4 regions of the Streptomyces sp. TLI_146 genome follow, and region 1 is predicted to be linked to each of the others. Evidence: riboswitches for the same ligand, from Rfam matches in the RefSeq annotation. Region 1 holds a riboswitch; each other region holds the start of a gene.
What was found. A riboswitch is a leader RNA that binds a small molecule or an ion and turns the genes downstream of it on or off. The one in region 1 is predicted to bind cobalamin.
Positions count from the first base shown of each region.

Region 2: linked by a shared signal. The riboswitch ahead of metE (5-methyltetrahydropteroyltriglutamate--homocysteine S-methyltransferase) and the one ahead of BX283_RS15010 (prenyltransferase/squalene oxidase repeat-containing protein) in region 1 are both predicted to bind cobalamin.
Region 3: linked by a shared signal. The riboswitch ahead of BX283_RS34430 (HoxN/HupN/NixA family nickel/cobalt transporter) and the one ahead of BX283_RS15010 (prenyltransferase/squalene oxidase repeat-containing protein) in region 1 are both predicted to bind cobalamin.
Region 4: linked by a shared signal. The riboswitch ahead of BX283_RS26565 (ribonucleoside-diphosphate reductase subunit alpha) and the one ahead of BX283_RS15010 (prenyltransferase/squalene oxidase repeat-containing protein) in region 1 are both predicted to bind cobalamin.

Region 1 is NZ_PJMX01000001.1:3,300,656-3,304,858, reverse strand. It holds gene BX283_RS15020 (energy-coupling factor transporter transmembrane component T) at 1-126, opposite strand, end outside; gene BX283_RS15015 (SCO2322 family protein) at 144-800, opposite strand; gene BX283_RS15010 (prenyltransferase/squalene oxidase repeat-containing protein) at 800-2,059, opposite strand; cobalamin riboswitch at 2,175-2,312, opposite strand; gene BX283_RS15005 (MBL fold metallo-hydrolase) at 2,500-3,555, opposite strand; gene BX283_RS15000 (aldehyde dehydrogenase) at 3,731-4,203, shown strand, end outside.
Region 2 is NZ_PJMX01000001.1:6,769,178-6,773,380, reverse strand. It holds gene metE (5-methyltetrahydropteroyltriglutamate--homocysteine S-methyltransferase) at 30-2,351, opposite strand; cobalamin riboswitch at 2,535-2,686, opposite strand; gene BX283_RS30215 (bifunctional nitrate reductase/sulfite reductase flavoprotein subunit alpha) at 2,961-4,203, shown strand, end outside.
Region 3 is NZ_PJMX01000001.1:7,738,064-7,742,266, forward strand. It holds gene BX283_RS34410 (penicillin acylase family protein) at 1-42, shown strand, start outside; gene BX283_RS34415 (radical SAM protein) at 235-1,299, shown strand; gene BX283_RS34420 (hypothetical protein) at 1,362-1,628, opposite strand; cobalamin riboswitch at 2,033-2,240, shown strand; gene BX283_RS34430 (HoxN/HupN/NixA family nickel/cobalt transporter) at 2,238-3,407, shown strand; gene BX283_RS34435 (NAD(P)H-binding protein) at 3,432-4,203, opposite strand, start outside.
Region 4 is NZ_PJMX01000001.1:5,908,991-5,913,193, forward strand. It holds gene BX283_RS26565 (ribonucleoside-diphosphate reductase subunit alpha) at 1-1,484, opposite strand, end outside; cobalamin riboswitch at 1,610-1,751, opposite strand; gene mctP (monocarboxylate uptake permease MctP) at 1,882-3,513, opposite strand; gene BX283_RS26575 (DUF3311 domain-containing protein) at 3,528-3,782, opposite strand; gene BX283_RS26580 (GntR family transcriptional regulator) at 3,926-4,203, opposite strand, start outside.

The DNA of each region.
Region 1 (4,203 bases):
GGTCCGTTCGCCGGTGCGGGTCTTCTTGTGGGGCGCCTTCGCCGTCGGCGGCTGCGGGGAGTCGGTGGGTTCCCCGTCGGGCTTGCTCGCCGGACCTGGCTGCCGGGTGTCGTCGTTCCTGGGCATCCGATGGTTCCGGCCGGTCAGTCGCGGCGGCGGCGGGATTGCCAGATCGCTGCTGCTGCCAGGGCCAGGACTGCCGCGATGCCCGCCAGCAGGCCCAGGGACGGGCCGGAGTCCGAGGACTTCTCCGGAGCGGCGGTGCTGGGCCGCGTGTCCGGCTTCTTCGTCGACACCTGTTCGCCGCAACCCGTGTGCGGGTAGCCCGCGATCGCGCACAGCAGGGCCGCGCTGTTGTAGCGGAGCGGCTTGGCCACCGCGGCCAGGGCGTCCGCCGTCGTCGCGTCCTCGGGGACCTGCGCGCACGCCGTACGCGGTGCCGGGGGCGTCTCGCCGCCCGGCGCGTCCTGCGGGGTGCCGAAGTCGAGCGCGAGGGCGACCCGCTTGCGGCCCGGCTTCGCCGGTGTCGACGCGCACACCTGCGCGAACGTCGGCGCCGAGCGCGGGGTCGCCGCGTCCTTGGAGTCCGCGCTGACCGCGAAGCGGAAGCCCTGGACGTCGCCGTCGGAGGGGTGCGCGGTGGCCGGGCCCTGCGTGGCGTACGTCCAGGTCGTGCCCTGGCGCTCCCAGAACGACCAGTAGCGGTAGCCCGACGCCTGTGCGGGCACCGCCACCGCCCCCGCGCCGAGCGTCAGCGCGAGGGCGAGGCCGGTCACGGCCGTGAGGCGGTGCCCGGACATCACTTCTGTGCGTTCTTCTTGCGCGCGCTGACGAGGAAGCCGACGCCCACGCTCGCCACGAAGAACACGCCGACGATCCACCACACCGACGTGCTGGAGGAGTCGTCCTTCTTCTCGTCGGACTTGGCCTGCTTGGTCTGGTCGGCCGCCTGCGTGCCCGCCGGGGTCGGGCCCGTGGCGTTCAGCTGGGACACCAGGTCCGTGCCGCCGAACTTCCTCGGGTCGGCGCCGGTGGCGTTCGCGGCGAGGACGAGCTGGGCGTACGCGGCCGGGCCGTTCTCCTTGGCCCAGCCGGACGCGTTCTTCTCCAGCCACTGGAGGGACGCCTTGGCCTGGGCCTCCTGGCCGTCGGCGGCGAGGGCCACGACGGCGTCGGCGGTGTTGCCGTAGTCGGGCTGGTTCTCGGCGCCCGGCATCATCGAGTTGAGGTGGCCCGACTTGGCCATGGTGCGGGCCAGGTACGCGGCGCCGTTGTGCGCGGCCTGCTCCGGCGTGGTCGCCTTCTCGCAGGTGGTGCCCTTGGCGTCGGAGTGCCCGGCGGTGGCGGCGAGGCCCTTGCCGTACGAGGCGGTCACGGCGGCGGCGCTGGCGTCGGCGTTCGCGTACAGCTTCGAGGTCTTCAGGTCCGGCTGGTAGGCGAACGCGCCCGAGCCGGGCGTGCTGTCGCACGGCATCGCGAACGTGAGCAGCGCGTCCAGCGGCGACTTGCCGCCCTGGCCGTCCTTGACGGCGGACTTGGCGTCGGCGGGCTTCTCACCGGCGGCGGCGAGGGCGCCGATCACGACCGAGGTGGAGTTGGCGTCGCTCTTGCCGCCGGGGTTGTAGGGCCAGCCACCGTCGGGGTTCTGCACGGTCTTCAGCCAGGAGACGCCCTTCGTCACGGCGTCGGTGTGGTCGCCGAGGGCGACGAGGGCCTGGACCGCGGCGGCGGTGGCGTTGGTGTCGAGCACCGTCTTGGCGTCGCACGGCTTGGCGGCGTCGGCACGGTACGAGGAGAAGCCGCCGGTGTCGCACTGCTGACCCGTCAGCCACGTCACCGCCTGCGCGGCGGGCTTCACGCCGACCGTGCTCTGGGCGAGCAGGGCGAGCGACTGCCGCCAGACGCCGTCGAACGCGGGGTCCTTCGTCCCGTACAGCCCCTGCGGGAGGGTCTTGGCGGGGGAGGACGGCGCCGTGCCGTCGGCGAGGGCGGCCGGGGCGGCAGCGCCGAGGGCGACGGTGGCGACGGCGAGCGCTGCGGCGCAGCGGCGTACGGTCATGGCGGGCGGTGCCTCTCCTGCGGGGGCCGGACGGCGCGGCGGGCGCGGGGGCACGCCGGCTCGTGGCTCCGTGTACCTCGACGGGGCCGGTCATCGGCGTGCTTGCCGGTGACCGCTGAGCCGGTCATGTCCGTCGGGGTGGTCCGGCTTGTCGCGCCGGGCGGGCGACGACATATTCACGGTTGCGGGTCAGCGCCGGATTCGCACCGGCTTTCCCCCGTACGGGCATGGACGACGGGTTCACTGTAGCTTCCGCCTGCGGCGGGCGTGATCCCCCACCCCACCCCTTCCCGAAAGCCCTGGGCGGGCGGCCGGGTGCTTCGTCTGCGGACCGTGCTGGGTTGCTCGCGCAGTTCCCCGCGCCCCTTGAGTGCCGCTGCGCGGCGATCCCCTGGGTGCCGGGGTCCGGGGCGCAGCCCCGGGAAGGGGCGGGGCGGGGGCTAAACCGCCCGGTACGCCAGCGGCGGGCCCGGTACCCCCTCCGCCCGCCCCAGCTTCACCAGTCGCCGTACATGCGCCTCCGCCTCCGACACCGCGATGTTGCGCGAGCCGTAGGGGATCTGCGACCAGGGGCGGTTCCACTCCATCCGGACCGCCAGCTGCCAGGGGGTGAGGGGCTCGGCCGCCAGCAGGGAGAGCAGGTCCGCCAGGCGGGACTCGTGGTGGGCGAGGAGCGTACGGACCCGCCCGGCCGCGTCCGTGAACGTGTGCTGGTGGGCGGGGAGCACCTCCGCCACCCCCAGGCGGCCCACCCGCTCAAGGGAGGACACGTAGTCGCCGAGGGGATCGGTCACCGTCGCGTCGTCGGGGTCCTCGTACAGCCCGATGTGCGGAGTGATCCCGGGCAACAGGTGGTCGCCCGAGAACAGGCGGCCGTGACCCGGGCGGTCCGAGGGGTGCCGCTCCTCCAGGTGGAGGCAGACGTGGCCCGGCGTGTGACCGGGCGTCCAGATCGCCCGCAGCCGGCGGCCCGGCAGCGGCAGCAGGTCGCCGGGGACGATCTCCCGGTCGGGCAGAGCCGCCCGCAGGCCCGGCAGCGACCGGGCGGAACCCCGCGCCCGTGCCGCCCGCAGCGGCGCGAGGTGGTCCTCCGGCGCCCCCACCGCCGTCAGCTTCTCCACGAGATAGGACAGCCAGGCCCCCGGCTCCGCCTCCCGGGTGCGCCGGACCACCGCCGTGTCCGCCGCGTGCATCGCGAGCCACGCCCCGGACGCCTCCCGCACCCGGCCGGAGAGCCCGTGGTGGTCGGGGTGGTGGTGGGTGAGCACCACCCCGTGGATGTCCGCGACCTCGGTGCCGAGCCGCCGCAGGCCGTCCGTCAGCGTGTCCCAGGACGCCGGGTCGTCCCACCCCGTGTCGACCAGGACCGGGCCCCGGCCGGTGTCGACCACGTACACCAGCGTGTGGCCGAGCGGGTTGTCCGGGATGGGCACCTCGATCGAGTGGACGCCCCCGCCGTGGTCGGCCACCCGCGTCCCCCGTGCCATCTGCGTCATGGATCAGCCTCGTCTCCGACCGCCCCGGTGGGCACCGACAGGTCACAGTAGAACGTGTTTCAGTCCGGGCCTCAAGAGGTCTCCCGTCCGTGGACTCCTCATAGGGGAACTGGTATCAGTTCTGGCAGATCTGAAATGCCGTCAGAAAATGGACCGCAGCGGGAGGCGCCACGCCATGACCAGCGATCTCATCGAGCACACCCGGCTCTACATCGGCGGGGAACTCACCGACCCCCGCGGAACCGACGTCATCGACGTCGTCTCGCCCCACACCGAACAGGTCATCGGCCGGGTGCCGCACGCCTCCCGGGCCGACGTCGACCACGCCGTCGCCACCGCCCGCCGGGCCTTCGACGAGGGGCCCTGGCCACGGCTGCCGCTCGCCGACCGCATCGAGGTCGTCACCCGTATCAAGGACGCGATCGCCCTGCGCCACGAGGAGATCGCCCGCTCCATCAGCTCGCAGAACGGCTCCCCGTACTCCTGGAGCGTCCTCGCCCAGGCCCTCGGCGCGATGATGGTCTGGGACGCGGCCATCACCGTCGCGCGCGACTTCCCGTACGAGGAGCGGCGCGCCGGGGTCCTCGGGCCGATCCTGGTGCGGCGCGAGCCGGTCGGGGTGGTGGCGGCCGTCGTCCCGTGGAACGT
Region 2 (4,203 bases), 3.5 Mb from region 1:
CGCGCGCGTGCCCGCACACCCCGGCTGTGTCAAGCCCCCTGCCGCACCTGCGCCCTGACCGTCCGGGCGGCCTCGACGAGGTTCTCCAGGGACTGCCTCGTCTCGGTCCAGCCGCGGGTCTTCAATCCGCAGTCGGGGTTGACCCAGAGCCGTTCCGGGGCGATGGCCGCGAGCCCCTTGCGCAGCAGTGCGGCCGCCTCCTCGGCGCTCGGTACGCGCGGCGAGTGGATGTCGTAGACACCGGGTCCCACCTCGCGCGGATACCCGGCGGCGGCGAGCTCGTCGGCCACCCTCATGTGCGAGCGGGCCGCCTCCAGGCTGATGACGTCGGCGTCGAGGTCGTCGATGGCCTGGAGGATGTCACCGAACTCGGCGTAGCACATGTGGGTGTGGATCTGGGTGTCGGGACGTACGCCCGCGGTGGTCAGGCGGAACGATTCCGTGGCCCAGTCCAGATAGGCGGCGCGGTCCGCGGCGCGCAGCGGCAGCGTCTCGCGCAGAGCGGGCTCGTCGACCTGGATGACCGAAGTACCCGCCGCCTCCAGGTCGTTCACCTCGTCGCGCAGCGCGAGCGCCACCTGGCGGGCGGTCTCCGCGAGCGGCTGGTCGTCGCGGACGAACGACCAGGCCAGCATGGTGACCGGCCCGGTGAGCATGCCCTTGACGGGGCGGTCGGTGAGCGACTGGGCGTACGCGGTCCAGCGCACCGTCATCGGCTTCGGCCGGGAGATGTCGCCGGCCAGGACCGGCGGGCGGACATAGCGCGTGCCGTACGACTGGACCCAGCCGTGCTGGGTGGCGAGGTAGCCGGTCAGCTGCTCGGCGAAGTACTGCACCATGTCGTTGCGTTCGGCCTCGCCGTGGACGAGGACGTCGATGCCCGCCTTCTCCTGGAAGGCGATCACCTCGCGGATCTCGGCCTTGATGCGCTCCTCGTAGCCCTCGGTGTCGACGCGTCCGGCGCGCAGGTCGGCGCGGGCGGTGCGTACCTCGGTGGTCTGCGGGAACGAGCCGATGGTGGTCGTGGGCAGCAGCGGCAGCCGCAGGCGGGCGCGCTGGGCCGGGGCGCGTTCGCCGTACGGCTGGGAGCGGCGGCCGTCGGCCTCGGTGACCGTCGACGTACGCGCGCGTACCGCCGGGTCGTGGGTGAGGGCGGAGCCGGCGCGCGAGGCCAGGTCGGCGCGGTTGGCGGCGAGTTCGGCGGCGATCGCGCCGGTGCCGCCGGTGAGACCGCGGGCCAGGGTCACGGTCTCGGTGGTCTTCTGGTGGGCGAAGGCGAGCCAGCGGGCGATCTGCGGGTCGATGTCGCGTTCGGCCGTCGCGTCGAGCGGGACGTGCAGCAGCGAGCACGACGGTGCCACGTCGACGGTGCCGGCGAGGCCGAGGAGCGTGCCGAGGGCGGCGAGGGACTTCTCGTGGTCGTTGATCCAGATGTTGCGGCCGTCGACGACGCCCGCGACCAGCCGCTTGCCGGGCAGCCCGCCGACGGCGGCGAGGCCGTCGAGGTTGGCGGCGGCCGGTCCCGTGAAGTCCAGGCCGAGGCCCTCCACGGGCGCCTTGGCCAGGACGGGCAGGGCCTCGCCGAGGCGGTCGAAGTAGGAGGCGACCAGCAGCTTGGGTCGGTCGGTGAGGCTGCCGAGCGCCCCATAGGCGCGGGCGGCGGCGTCCAGTTCGGCGGGGCCGCGGTCCTGGACGAGGGCGGGCTCGTCGAGCTGCACCCACTGGGCACCCGCCGCCCGCAGATCGGCGAGCACCTCGGCGTAGACGGGCAGCAGCCGCTCCAGCAGGGCCAGCGGCTGGAAGTCGGCGTCGACGCCGGGTGCGGGCTTGGCCAGCAGGAGGTAGGTGACCGGTCCGACCAGGACGGGCCGGGCCGCGAGGCCGAGCGCCAGCGCCTCGGTGAGCTCGGCGACCTGCTTGCCGGAGTCGGCGGTGAAGACGGTGTCCGGGCCGAGTTCGGGGACCAGGTAGTGGTAGTTGGTGTCGAACCACTTGGTCATCTCCAGCGGCGCCACGTCCTGGGTGCCGCGGGCCATGGCGAAGTAGCCGTCCAGGGTGTCGGTCTCGACGGCGGTGCGGTGCCGGTCGGGGATCGCACCCACCATCACGCTGGTGTCGAGGACGTGGTCGTAGTACGAGAAGTCGCCGGTCGGCACTTCGTCGACGCCTGCCTCCGCGAGCCGGAGCCAATTGGCGCGGCGCAGGTCACGGGCGGTGTCACGGAGGGCGTCGGCGCCGACTCGGCCCTTCCAGTAGCCCTCGATGGCCTTCTTGAGCTCCCGGTCGGGGCCCTGGCGGGGGTAGCCGTACACGGTGGCCCGTGCTGCCGCGGCTGCGGACGTGCTGGTCACGAAACTCTCCTTCGCGAGAATGTCCCGAAATCGACCCTGGTACGGGTCGTGGGCGCGAAGGGATGACGGACAGGGCGGCCCGCGCGGAACGGTGCCCGCGCTCGAACCACCTCTCGTCCCGCCGACCCGCCCACGAGGTCACCAAGATCTCCGCGCGCGATCGGTCGCGCACGGGCAACGGGCAGGTCTTCGGACTCGCGGGCACGCCTGCCGGATTCCCGGCGGACACCTACTGGCCGTCGCTTCCCAGACCCGGCCGGGCCCAGTGCGTATGACGGCGGTCGTTCCCGCTCACCGCTGCGGGGCAGTCCCGGATTCCCACCGGGTTCCCTCTTGCGACGCGCCTGCCTGGCGGGCAGGGCGAACCAGCTGCGAGCGCCACCCTACCCAGACAGGGGGCCGGGGCCACCCCTCACATCGGACGCGCACGCCTCGTGATGTCCGACATCGGAGGCGTGCCGCAGTCGCACACAGGTGCTCACAGCATCGGGGCGCGATTAGTGTGGCCGACGTAACCACTCGTGATCGCCGCACGTGACATCGAAGTAACGGGCATTTCGTACGGTCGGAAACCCAAGGGATCCCGGCCGAGACGAGAGGGGACACCCGTTGACCGCACAGGCCACGCGGGCCGCCACCGAACAGGTGCGCACGGTCTGCTCGTACTGCGGTGTGGGCTGCGGGATGGTCCTCGACATCGCCATGGGGCCGGACGGCCGGCGCACGGTGCTCAAGGCCTCCGGTGACAAATCACACCCGACCAACTCCGGTCGGCTGTGCACCAAGGGCGCGACGACGGCCGACATGCTGGCCGCTCCGGGACGCCTGTCCACCGCGCTGGTACGGGGTGAGCGCGGGGCCGAGCCGGTGCCCGCCGGTGTCGACGCGATGATCGCCGAGGCGGCGGGCAGGTTGCGGGCGATCGTCGACGAGCACGGGCCGGACGCCGTCGCGTTGTACGTGTCCGGTCAGATGAGCCTGGAGGCACAGTATCTGGCCAACAAGCTGACCAAGGGGTTCATCGGCACCAACCAGATCGAGTCCAACTCCCGGCTGTGCATGGCGAGTGCGGGCAGCGGCTACAAGCTGTCGCTGGGCGCGGACGGGCCGCCCGGCTCGTACCAGGACTTCGAGAAGGCGGACGTCTTCCTGGTCATCGGGTCAAACATGGCCGACTGTCATCCCATCCTCTTTCTGAGGATGATGGAGCGCGTCAAGGCCGGGGCGAAGCTGATCGTCGTCGACCCGCGCCGCACCGCGACCGCCGCCAAGGCAGATCTGTTCCTCCAGATCAAGCCGGGCACGGATCTCGCGCTGCTCAACGGCCTGCTGCACCTGCTCCAGGAGAACGGGCACACCGATCCCGCCTTCATCGCCGAGTACACCGAGGGCTGGGAGGCGATGGGCGAGTTCCTGGCCGACTACCCACCCGCCTCGGTCGCACAGACCACCGGGATCCCCGAGGACGACATCCGTACGGCGGCGCGGTGGATCGGCGCGGCCGGGGAGTGGATGAGCTGCTGGACCATGGGGCTCAACCAGTCCACCCACGGCACCTGGAACACCAACGCCCTGGTCAACCTGCATCTGGCGACCGGAGCGATCTGCCGCCCCGGCAGCGGCCCGTTCTCGCTCACCGGCCAGCCGAACGCCATGGGCGGCCGCGAGATGGGCTACATGGGCCCCGGGCTGCCCGGCCAGCGCTCGGTGCTCGTGGACGAGGAGCGGGCCTTCACCGAGGAGCTGTGGGGGCTGGAGCCGGGCACGCTGCGCACCGACGGGGCGGGGCTCGGCACCGTCGAACTCTTCCGGCGGATGGCCGACGGCGACATCAAGGCGTGCTGGGTGATCT
Region 3 (4,203 bases), 4.4 Mb from region 1:
GCGTCCGACCCCCAGCTGCGGACCATAACCCTGCGGGGCTGACCGGGGCTGACCGGGGCGGTGGGCGCCGGTGCCATGAACGCGTCGGGGCGACCCGTACGGCCCACGCCATCCCCAGAGTTGGGGATACCGGGGCCGGGGGACGCCTCCTAGTCTGAGCGAGGCGGGAACGTCCCCCGCCCGAACGGGGGACGTTCCGGCGTCGAGGCCGCGAGCGGACACGGGGAGCATGCGATGGAGCGCGCGAACAACGTTGCCGATGGTCCCCAGTCCGTCATCTGGGACATCACGTACGCCTGTCCGCTGCGCTGCACCCACTGCTACTCGGAGTCGGGCAGGCGGCCGACGCGCCAGGTCGGCCACGACGACATGCTCCGCATCGCCGACGCGATCATCTCCCTGGGCCCCCTCCAGGTCACCCTCGCCGGGGGTGAACCGCTCCTGGTCAAGGGGGTGTTCGAAGTCGCGGAGCGGCTGACGCGGGCCGGTATCTCGGTGCTCGTGTACACCGGCGGCTGGAACTTCCAGCCGTGGATGACCGAAGAGCTGGCGCGCGTGTGCGGGCGGGTCGTGGTGAGTGTCGACGGCCCCGCGCCCGAGGTGCACGACCGGATCCGCGGCAGGGCGGGTTCGTTCGAGCGGGCGATGCGGGCGCTGGCACTGCTGGAGGCCGCAGCGCGGGAGCGGGACGGGCGCGGTGAGCGCCCGCTCCCGTTCGCCATCGACTGTGTGGTCGTACGGAGCAACGTCGACCGGCTGGAGGAGTTCTGCACGGACGTCGTCCCCCGGTTCCCGCACCTGAGCTCGCTCGACTTCGGGGCCGCCGTGCCGTCCGGGCTCGGCAGCCGCACCGGATACGCCGAGCACGAACTTCTCTCGGACGAACAGCTCGTCGAGCTGGGCGGTGAGGAGCGGCGCGCGCGGCTTCAGGCGCTCGCCCCGGCCACCGTCCGGGTCGGCACGTCGACCAACTTCTCGTTGCAGATGAACCCCGAACAGGTGGCGCGCGGGCTCGACTTCCAGTCGGTGCAGATCGAGCCCGACGGGCAGGTCCGGGCCATGCTCATCTACGAGGGCACGGTCGGCAGTCTGCTGGAGGAGCCGCCCGCCGAGCTGTGGCGGCGTGCGGTGGAGCGGTGGACCGACCCGTTCGTGACCGAGGCGCTCTCCGGCGCGGGCGCGGGCACCATGCGCGGCTGGGCCGAGGCCGTGCGGCGTATCGACTACCACTTCGGCTCCGACGAGGTCCGCGCCCGCATCGACCGCCGCCCGGTGTTCACCGCGCCGACCGCAGGCTGAGAGGCGTCCTCGGCGATGATCACGGCTGGGAGGGTTTGCCCGCGATCGCGTCGTAGACCTTCTCACGCAGCCGACGGCGCCAGCCCTCGCGTTCCCCACACAGCCGCCCCCAGGACGACGCTGTCGACGGAGAGCCTGCCCTCCTCGGACCAGTAGACGTCGCGCAGATGCGGGATGAGGGCGAACTCGTCCAGGACGAGGGCCGTGCCGATCCCGCAGACGGCGGCCTCGATCTCGGCCCGGATCATCCGCACGCCGAACCGGATGAAGAGGAACGCCCCGAGGAACCCGAGCAGCAGGAACAGCAGGGGCTGCTTGCCCGGGTCCATGATCTCCCGCCGGTACCAGTCGCCCAGGACAGCCAGCGCTCGCGGTCGGTGAAGAACGAGAACACGGCGGCGGGGCTCGCGGCGATGTGCCGCTCGACCGCGACCGTGTTCCTGCTGGCGGCGTCGCCCATGCGTCGGCCCTTCCTCGTGCCCGTCGCGCCGGGCCGGGAGAAGCGATTGGTCCCGTCCGGCGCAGCGTAACCAGGCCCGCGTGCGTCAGCACCTTGAGCCGTGGCGGTGGGTGCCCCTTCGGCGCACGCCCGGCCGACCTCGCGGTGCGTCAGGCCCGGCTCTGCTTCGTCCGGACCCGGCCGAGCCGTTTCGCTCCCTCGTCGAGTCCGGCGTGGAATGTGATCTGTAATACCCCTGTCCACGACCAGACTTGCAGGTGGGGCGGGTCGCACCTACGGTTGGCGAGCCGTGGTGTTCGGGAAGACCGGTGCAAGACCGGAGCGGCCCTCGCCACTGTGATCGGGCCCCATGTCGTTCAGGCCATGAACGGCTTCGGGTAGCCCGCCCCGTAGTGCCACTGGTGGCCGTGAGGCCGCTGGGAAGGCAGGGGCGGCGCGACACCCGGAAGCCAGGAGACCGGCCACGGCATCTCGCGTAATGATCCACGAGGTGCTGGAGCGTGAACGAATGACCCTGCCCACCCCTGCCGCCACATTCCACTGGCGGCGCGAGGACACCGTGCGCACCGCCTGGCTGCTGGCGGTGATCGCCGCCCTGCACGTGGTGGCGTTCGGCATCCTCTTCCTGCTCGTCGTGCCCGAGCACTACGAGGTCGGCTCGAAGACGTTCGGCCTGGGCCTCGGCGTCACCGCCTACACCCTCGGCATGCGGCACGCCTTCGACGCCGACCACATCGCGGCGATTGACAACACCACCCGCAAGCTGATGGCCGACGGCAAACGCCCGGTGTCGGTCGGCTTCTGGTTCGCGCTCGGGCACTCCAGCGTCGTGGTCGTCATGGCGGCCCTGGTCGCCGGGGGCGCGCAGCTCGCGGGCACCCTGATGAACGACGACTCACAGACCCACCAGACGCTCGGCATCGTCGGCACGACCGTCTCCGGATCGTTCCTGTACCTCATCGCCGCGCTCAACCTCCTCGCCCTCGCCGGCATCCTGCGGGTCTTCCGGGCCATGCGCGCGGGCACGTACGACGAGGCCGAGCTGGAACAGCACCTGGACTCACGGGGGTTCATGAACCGCCTCCTGGGCCGCTTCACCAAGTCGATCACCCGGCCCGGCCAGATGTACCCGCTGGGCTTCCTCTTCGGGCTCGGCTTCGACACCGCCACCGAGGTCACCCTGATGGTGATGGCCGGCTCGGGCGCGGCCGCCGGGCTGCCCTGGTACGCGGTGCTGTGCCTGCCGCTGCTCTTCGCGGCGGGAATGAGCCTGTTCGACACCATCGACGGCACCTTCATGAACTTCGCCTACCAGTGGGCCTTCTCCAACCCGGTGCGCAAGGTGTTCTACAACCTCACCATCACCGGGCTCTCCATCGCGGTGGCCTTCCTGATCGGCACGATCGAGCTGGTGGGGGTCCTGCACGACAAGCTCGACCTGCGCGACGGCGCGACCGGCTGGATCGCGGGCCTCGACCTGGACAACGTGGGCTTCATCATCGTCGGCCTGTTCGTCGCGGTGTGGGCCGCGGCCCTGGCGTACTGGCGGCTGGCCAAGGTCGAGCAGCGGTGGGCGGGGCGCGTCCCCCCGCGGCCCGCCGAAGTGCCCGGCCAGGCCGCATCCGAGCCGGTCCCGGACGTCACCTGAAGGCCGCGTCACCTGAAGGCCGCGTCACCTGAAGGCCGCCACGTTGTCCGCCGCCCAGGCGCTGAACGGACGCGGCGCCCGGCCCAGGACCCGCTCCACGTCCGGGCTCACCCGCCGCTCCTCGGGCGTGGGTTCGCCGAGGATGCCGAGCGTGGCCTCGACCACCGGCTCCGGCATGAAGCGGGTGAGCAGCTCCCGTGCCTCGGCCGGGCTCTGCTCGACGAAGCGCACCGGCGCCCCCAGCGCCTCCCCGATCGCGCGGGTCTGCTCGCGCGGCGAGAGCGGGGCCGGTCCGGTGAGTTCGTACGTCCGGCCCGTGTGGCTCCCGTCGCGCAGGGCCGCGGCGGCGACCGCGGCGATGTCGGCCGGGTCGATGACGGGCAGGGCGACATCGCCGAAGGGCGCCGTGACCGTCCGCTCGGAGCGGATCGAGGCCGCCCACATATAGGCGTTGGAGGCGAATCCGCTGGGCCGCAGGACCGTCCACGTCAGGCCCGACTCCCGTACGGCGTCCTCGAAGGCGCGCAGCCGGGTGTGTGCGGGGGAGTGCGGGCGGGTGGCGGTGGCCTGCGACGACTGGAGGACGACCCGGCGCACCCCGGCGGCCCGCGCCGTGTCGAGGATGGCGTACGGGTCGAGGCCCTCGCCGTCGCCGGGGACGAGGAGGTACAGCGCGTCGGCCCCGTCGAGGGCGGGCTTGAGGCTCTCGGGCCGGGCCGGATCGGCCTGCTGGAACTCCACGTTGCCCGGCATCAACCCGGCCGGGACGCGACGGGAGACCGCTGTCACCCACTCG
Region 4 (4,203 bases), 2.6 Mb from region 1:
AAGTTGATGTCGACGACCCGGTCCAGGAACGTCACGGCGGTGCGGACGGTCGAGTCCAGGCGCTCCCAGTCGATCTCGCCCGAGGCGAGGACGAAGGCGCCGAGGTTGACCGAGCCGAGGTTGCAGACGGCCGTCTCGCCGTCGTCCGTGACCTCCAGGATCTCCGTGCAGAGATTCGAGGAGTGGACGGTGTGGCCGGGCTCCGCCGTCTGGTTGGCGGTGCGGTTGGAGGCGTCCTTGAAGGTCATCCAGCCGTTGCCGGTCTGCGCCAGGGTGCGCATCATCCGGCCGTACAGGTCCCGCGCCGGGATCGTCTTCTGGGCCAGACCGGCCGCCTCGGCCTTGCGGTAGGCGGCGTCGAACTCGTCGCCCCACAGGTCGACCAGCTCGGGCACGTCGGCGGGGGAGAACAGCGACCAGCTGCCGTCCGCGTCCACGCGGCGCATGAACTCGTCCGGGATCCAGTGCGCCAGGTTCAGGTTGTGCGTACGCCGGGCGTCCTCACCGGTGTTGTCGCGCAGCTCCAGGAACTCCTCGATGTCGGAGTGCCAGGTCTCCAGGTAGACCGCCGCCGCGCCCTTGCGCCGCCCGCCCTGGTTGACGGCCGCGACCGAGGCGTCCAGCGTCTTCAGGAACGGGACGATGCCGTTGGAGTGGCCGTTGGTGCCCCGGATGAGCGAGCCGCGCGAGCGGATGCGGGAGTACGAGAGGCCGATGCCGCCCGCGTGCTTGGACAGGCGCGCCACCTGGTGGTAGCGGTCGTAGATCGAGTCCAGCTCGTCCTGCGGGGAGTCCAGCAGGTAGCAGCTGGACATCTGCGGATGGCGGGTGCCGGAGTTGAAGAGCGTGGGGGAGGACGGCAGGTAGTCCAGCCGGCTCATCAGGCCGTACAGCGAGGCGACCTCGTCGAGCGCGCGCACCGAGTCGTCCTCGGCCAGGCCCGCCGCGACCCGGAGCATGAAGTGCTGCGGGGTCTCGATGACCTGGCGGGTGATCGGGTGCCGCAGCAGGTAGCGCGAGTAGAGCGTGCGCAGGCCGAAGTAGCCGAAGCGGTCGTCGGCGCCGGCCGCGAGGGAGTCCGCCACCAGCGCGTCGAGGCGGGCCGCGTGCAGCCGTACGAAGTCGGCGGTGCGGTCCGCGATCAGGCCCTCGCGGTGGCCGACCTCGACCGACTCGGAGAACGAGACCGAGCCCTGGGTCGCGGCCTCCTCGGCGATCGTGAGCGTCAGCAGCCGGGCGGCGAGGCGGGAGTACGCCGGGTCCTCGGAGATCAGACCGGCGGCGGCCTCGGTGGCGAGCCCCCGCAGCTCCGCCTCGTCCGAGCGCGCGTTGCGGCCGCGCAGCGCGGCGGCGGCGACACGGCCGGGGTCGGTGTCCGGCAGATCGGCGGTGAGGTCGGTCAGGGTCCGCAGCAGCGCGGTCCCGGGGGCATCGGCCGGCTCTTCGGCGATCGCTGAGGCGGGATCCGCAGGGGCGATGGTCACGTGGGGGCACTCCTCGCTCGGCACGGGGCCTTGGGGAGGTGCGGGCACACGGACACACCCCCTCGGGGGTACGCCGCGTCCACTGCCCATTCCGCGAGGCCCGGACGTCTGGCACCCGGACCGGACGGCCAGGGCGCGCTGTCGGCAGGTCCTCGGACTGACCAAGTACGCAAATGCGTACGAGTACACCGTTGCGGGACAGTTCCGGATTTGCACCGGATTCCCCTGCGGCGACAGCGAGCACGAGCATACATCTTGTGCCGGGCTGTCGTGTTGCCCCCACATGTTGTGTCGCGGTGAAACCGTGGAGTGGCAGAGCGTCAACTCGTCCTCCATGAAAGCGACAACGGGCCGCCGGGATTCCCGGCGGCCCGTGTGCATACGGTGAAGGGTCGGCTCAGTGCGTCGAGCCCGCCGTCGCCGGGGGCAGTTCCGTCTGTACGCCCGGGTCGCCCGCGTCCGCCGTGTAGTCCTCCGGGGACGTCTCGTCGACGCCGTCGGGGGCCTTCAGGGCCCGCAGGACGACCGTGAGGACGACGGTGACCGCGACGTTCAGGAGGAACGCGGTGAGGCCGATGTAGCCGATCTCACCGATGCCGGGGATCTCCTTGGAGCTGCCGCCGAAGTGCTTCTGGGTGGGCGAGGCGACCCCGTACGCGGCGAGCGTGCCGTACGCCATGCCCACCGCCCAGCCCGCCAGCAGCGCCCAGCGGTGGAACCAGCGGGTGAAGAGACCGCCCACCAGGGACGGGAAGGTCTGCAGGATCCAGATGCCGCCGAGCAGCTGGAAGTTGATCGCGACCGTCTTGTCCATCGTCAGGACGAAGACCAGCGCGCCCACCTTCACCAGCAGCGAGACCAGCTTGGAGACCTTGGTCTCCTGCTCCGGCGTGGCGTCCGGCTTGAGGAAGTCCTTGTAGATGTTGCGGGTGAAAAGGTTCGCGGCCGCGATCGACATGATCGCCGCCGGGACGAGCGCGCCGATGCCGATGGCGGCGAACGCCACGCCCGCGAACCAGTCCGGGAACATGTCCTCGAACAGCTGCGGGATCGCCAGCTGGCCGTTCTTGACCTTGACCCCGGCCGCGATCGCCATGAAGCCGAGCAGCGCGAGCAGGCCCAGCATCAGCGAGTACAGCGGCAGGATCGTGGTGTTGCGGCGGATGACGTTGCGGCTGCGGGAGGAGAGGGTCGCCGTGATCGAGTGCGGGTACATGAAGAGCGCCAGCGCCGAGCCGAGGGCGAGCGTCGCGTACGTCCACTGCCCCGCCTCGGGGGGCACGAGCGCGCCCGTGGGCTTCCCGGCCGCGTTGGGCGTCTCGAACTTGTGCCGGGCCGCCGCGAAGATGTCGTCGAAGCCGCCGAGCTTGATCGGGATGTAGATGATCGCCACCAGGATGACGATGTAGATCAGCGTGTCCTTCACGAACGCGATCAGTGCGGGGGCGCGCAGACCCGAGGAGTAGGTGTACGCGGCGAGCACCGCGAACGCGATCAGCAGCGGCAGGTCCTTGACGAACCAGTTGCTGGACCCGCCGATGCCCATCACGTCCAGCACCGCCTGGATGCCGACCAGCTGGAGCGCGATGTACGGCATCGTGGCGAGGATGCCGGTGACCGCGACCGCGAGCGAGAGGCCCTTGGAGCCGAACCGGCCGCGCACGAAGTCGGACGTCGTCACATAGCCGTGCTTGTGCGAGACCGACCAGAGCCGGGGGAGGAACGTGAAGATCAGCGGGTAGACCAGGATCGTGTACGGCACCGCGAAGAAACCGGCCGCGCCCGCCGCGTACACCGCCGCCGGAACCGCGACGAACGTGTACGCGGTGTAGAGGTCGCCGCCGAGCAGGAACCAGGTGACCCAGGTGCCGAACGAGCGCCCGCCCAGGCCCCATTCGTCCAGGCTCTGCTCGTTCTCGGCGCGGCGCCAGCGGGCGGCCAGGAAGCCGATGACCGTGACGGCCAGGAAGAAGAAGATGAAGACGCCGAGCGCGACGCCGTTCACCCCGTCGGCGGCTGCGAGAGTCACTCGCGACGAGGAGGTCACTTGCCCTCACCCGCCTTGCGGCCCTGCTGGTCGTGCTGCCACAGCTTGTACGCGAGCATGGTGAGCGCGGTCGAGATGACCACCCAGAGCATCTGGTACCAGTAGAAGAACGGGATCCCGGCGAGGGCCGGGTCGGTCTTCGCGTACGAACCGACCCAGAGCATCGCCACGAAGGGCGCGATCAGGCAGAGGGCGATGACCACGCGCGCGGGCGTGATCACCGGTCTCCGCTCTTGCGTTGATTCCGGCATACGTTGGCTCCGTCCCCTCACTTCACCTGTGTAATGCGCAGGAAATCTAGGGGACGGATAACCGTCGCGAAACCCCCGTCCGGATAGCGGACGTGGCGAAAGAGTGCGGGGTCGGTGCAGGCCGGAGGCTATTTCCGGCTATGTCAGTCTGTCGGCCGCTTCAGCCGCGCGACGAACTTGTAGCGGTCGCCCCGGTACACCGAGCGCACCCACTCCACCGGTTCGCCGTTCCCGTCCAGTGAGTGGCGGGAGAGCATCAGCATTGGCAGGCCCACGTCCGTGCCGAGCAGGCCGGCCTCGCGCGGGGTGGCGAGCGACGTCTCGATCGTCTCCTCGGCCTCGGCGAGCCGCACCCCGTACACCTCCGCGAGGGCGGTGTAGAGGGAGGTGTACTTGACCAGCGAGCGGCGCAGCGCGGGGA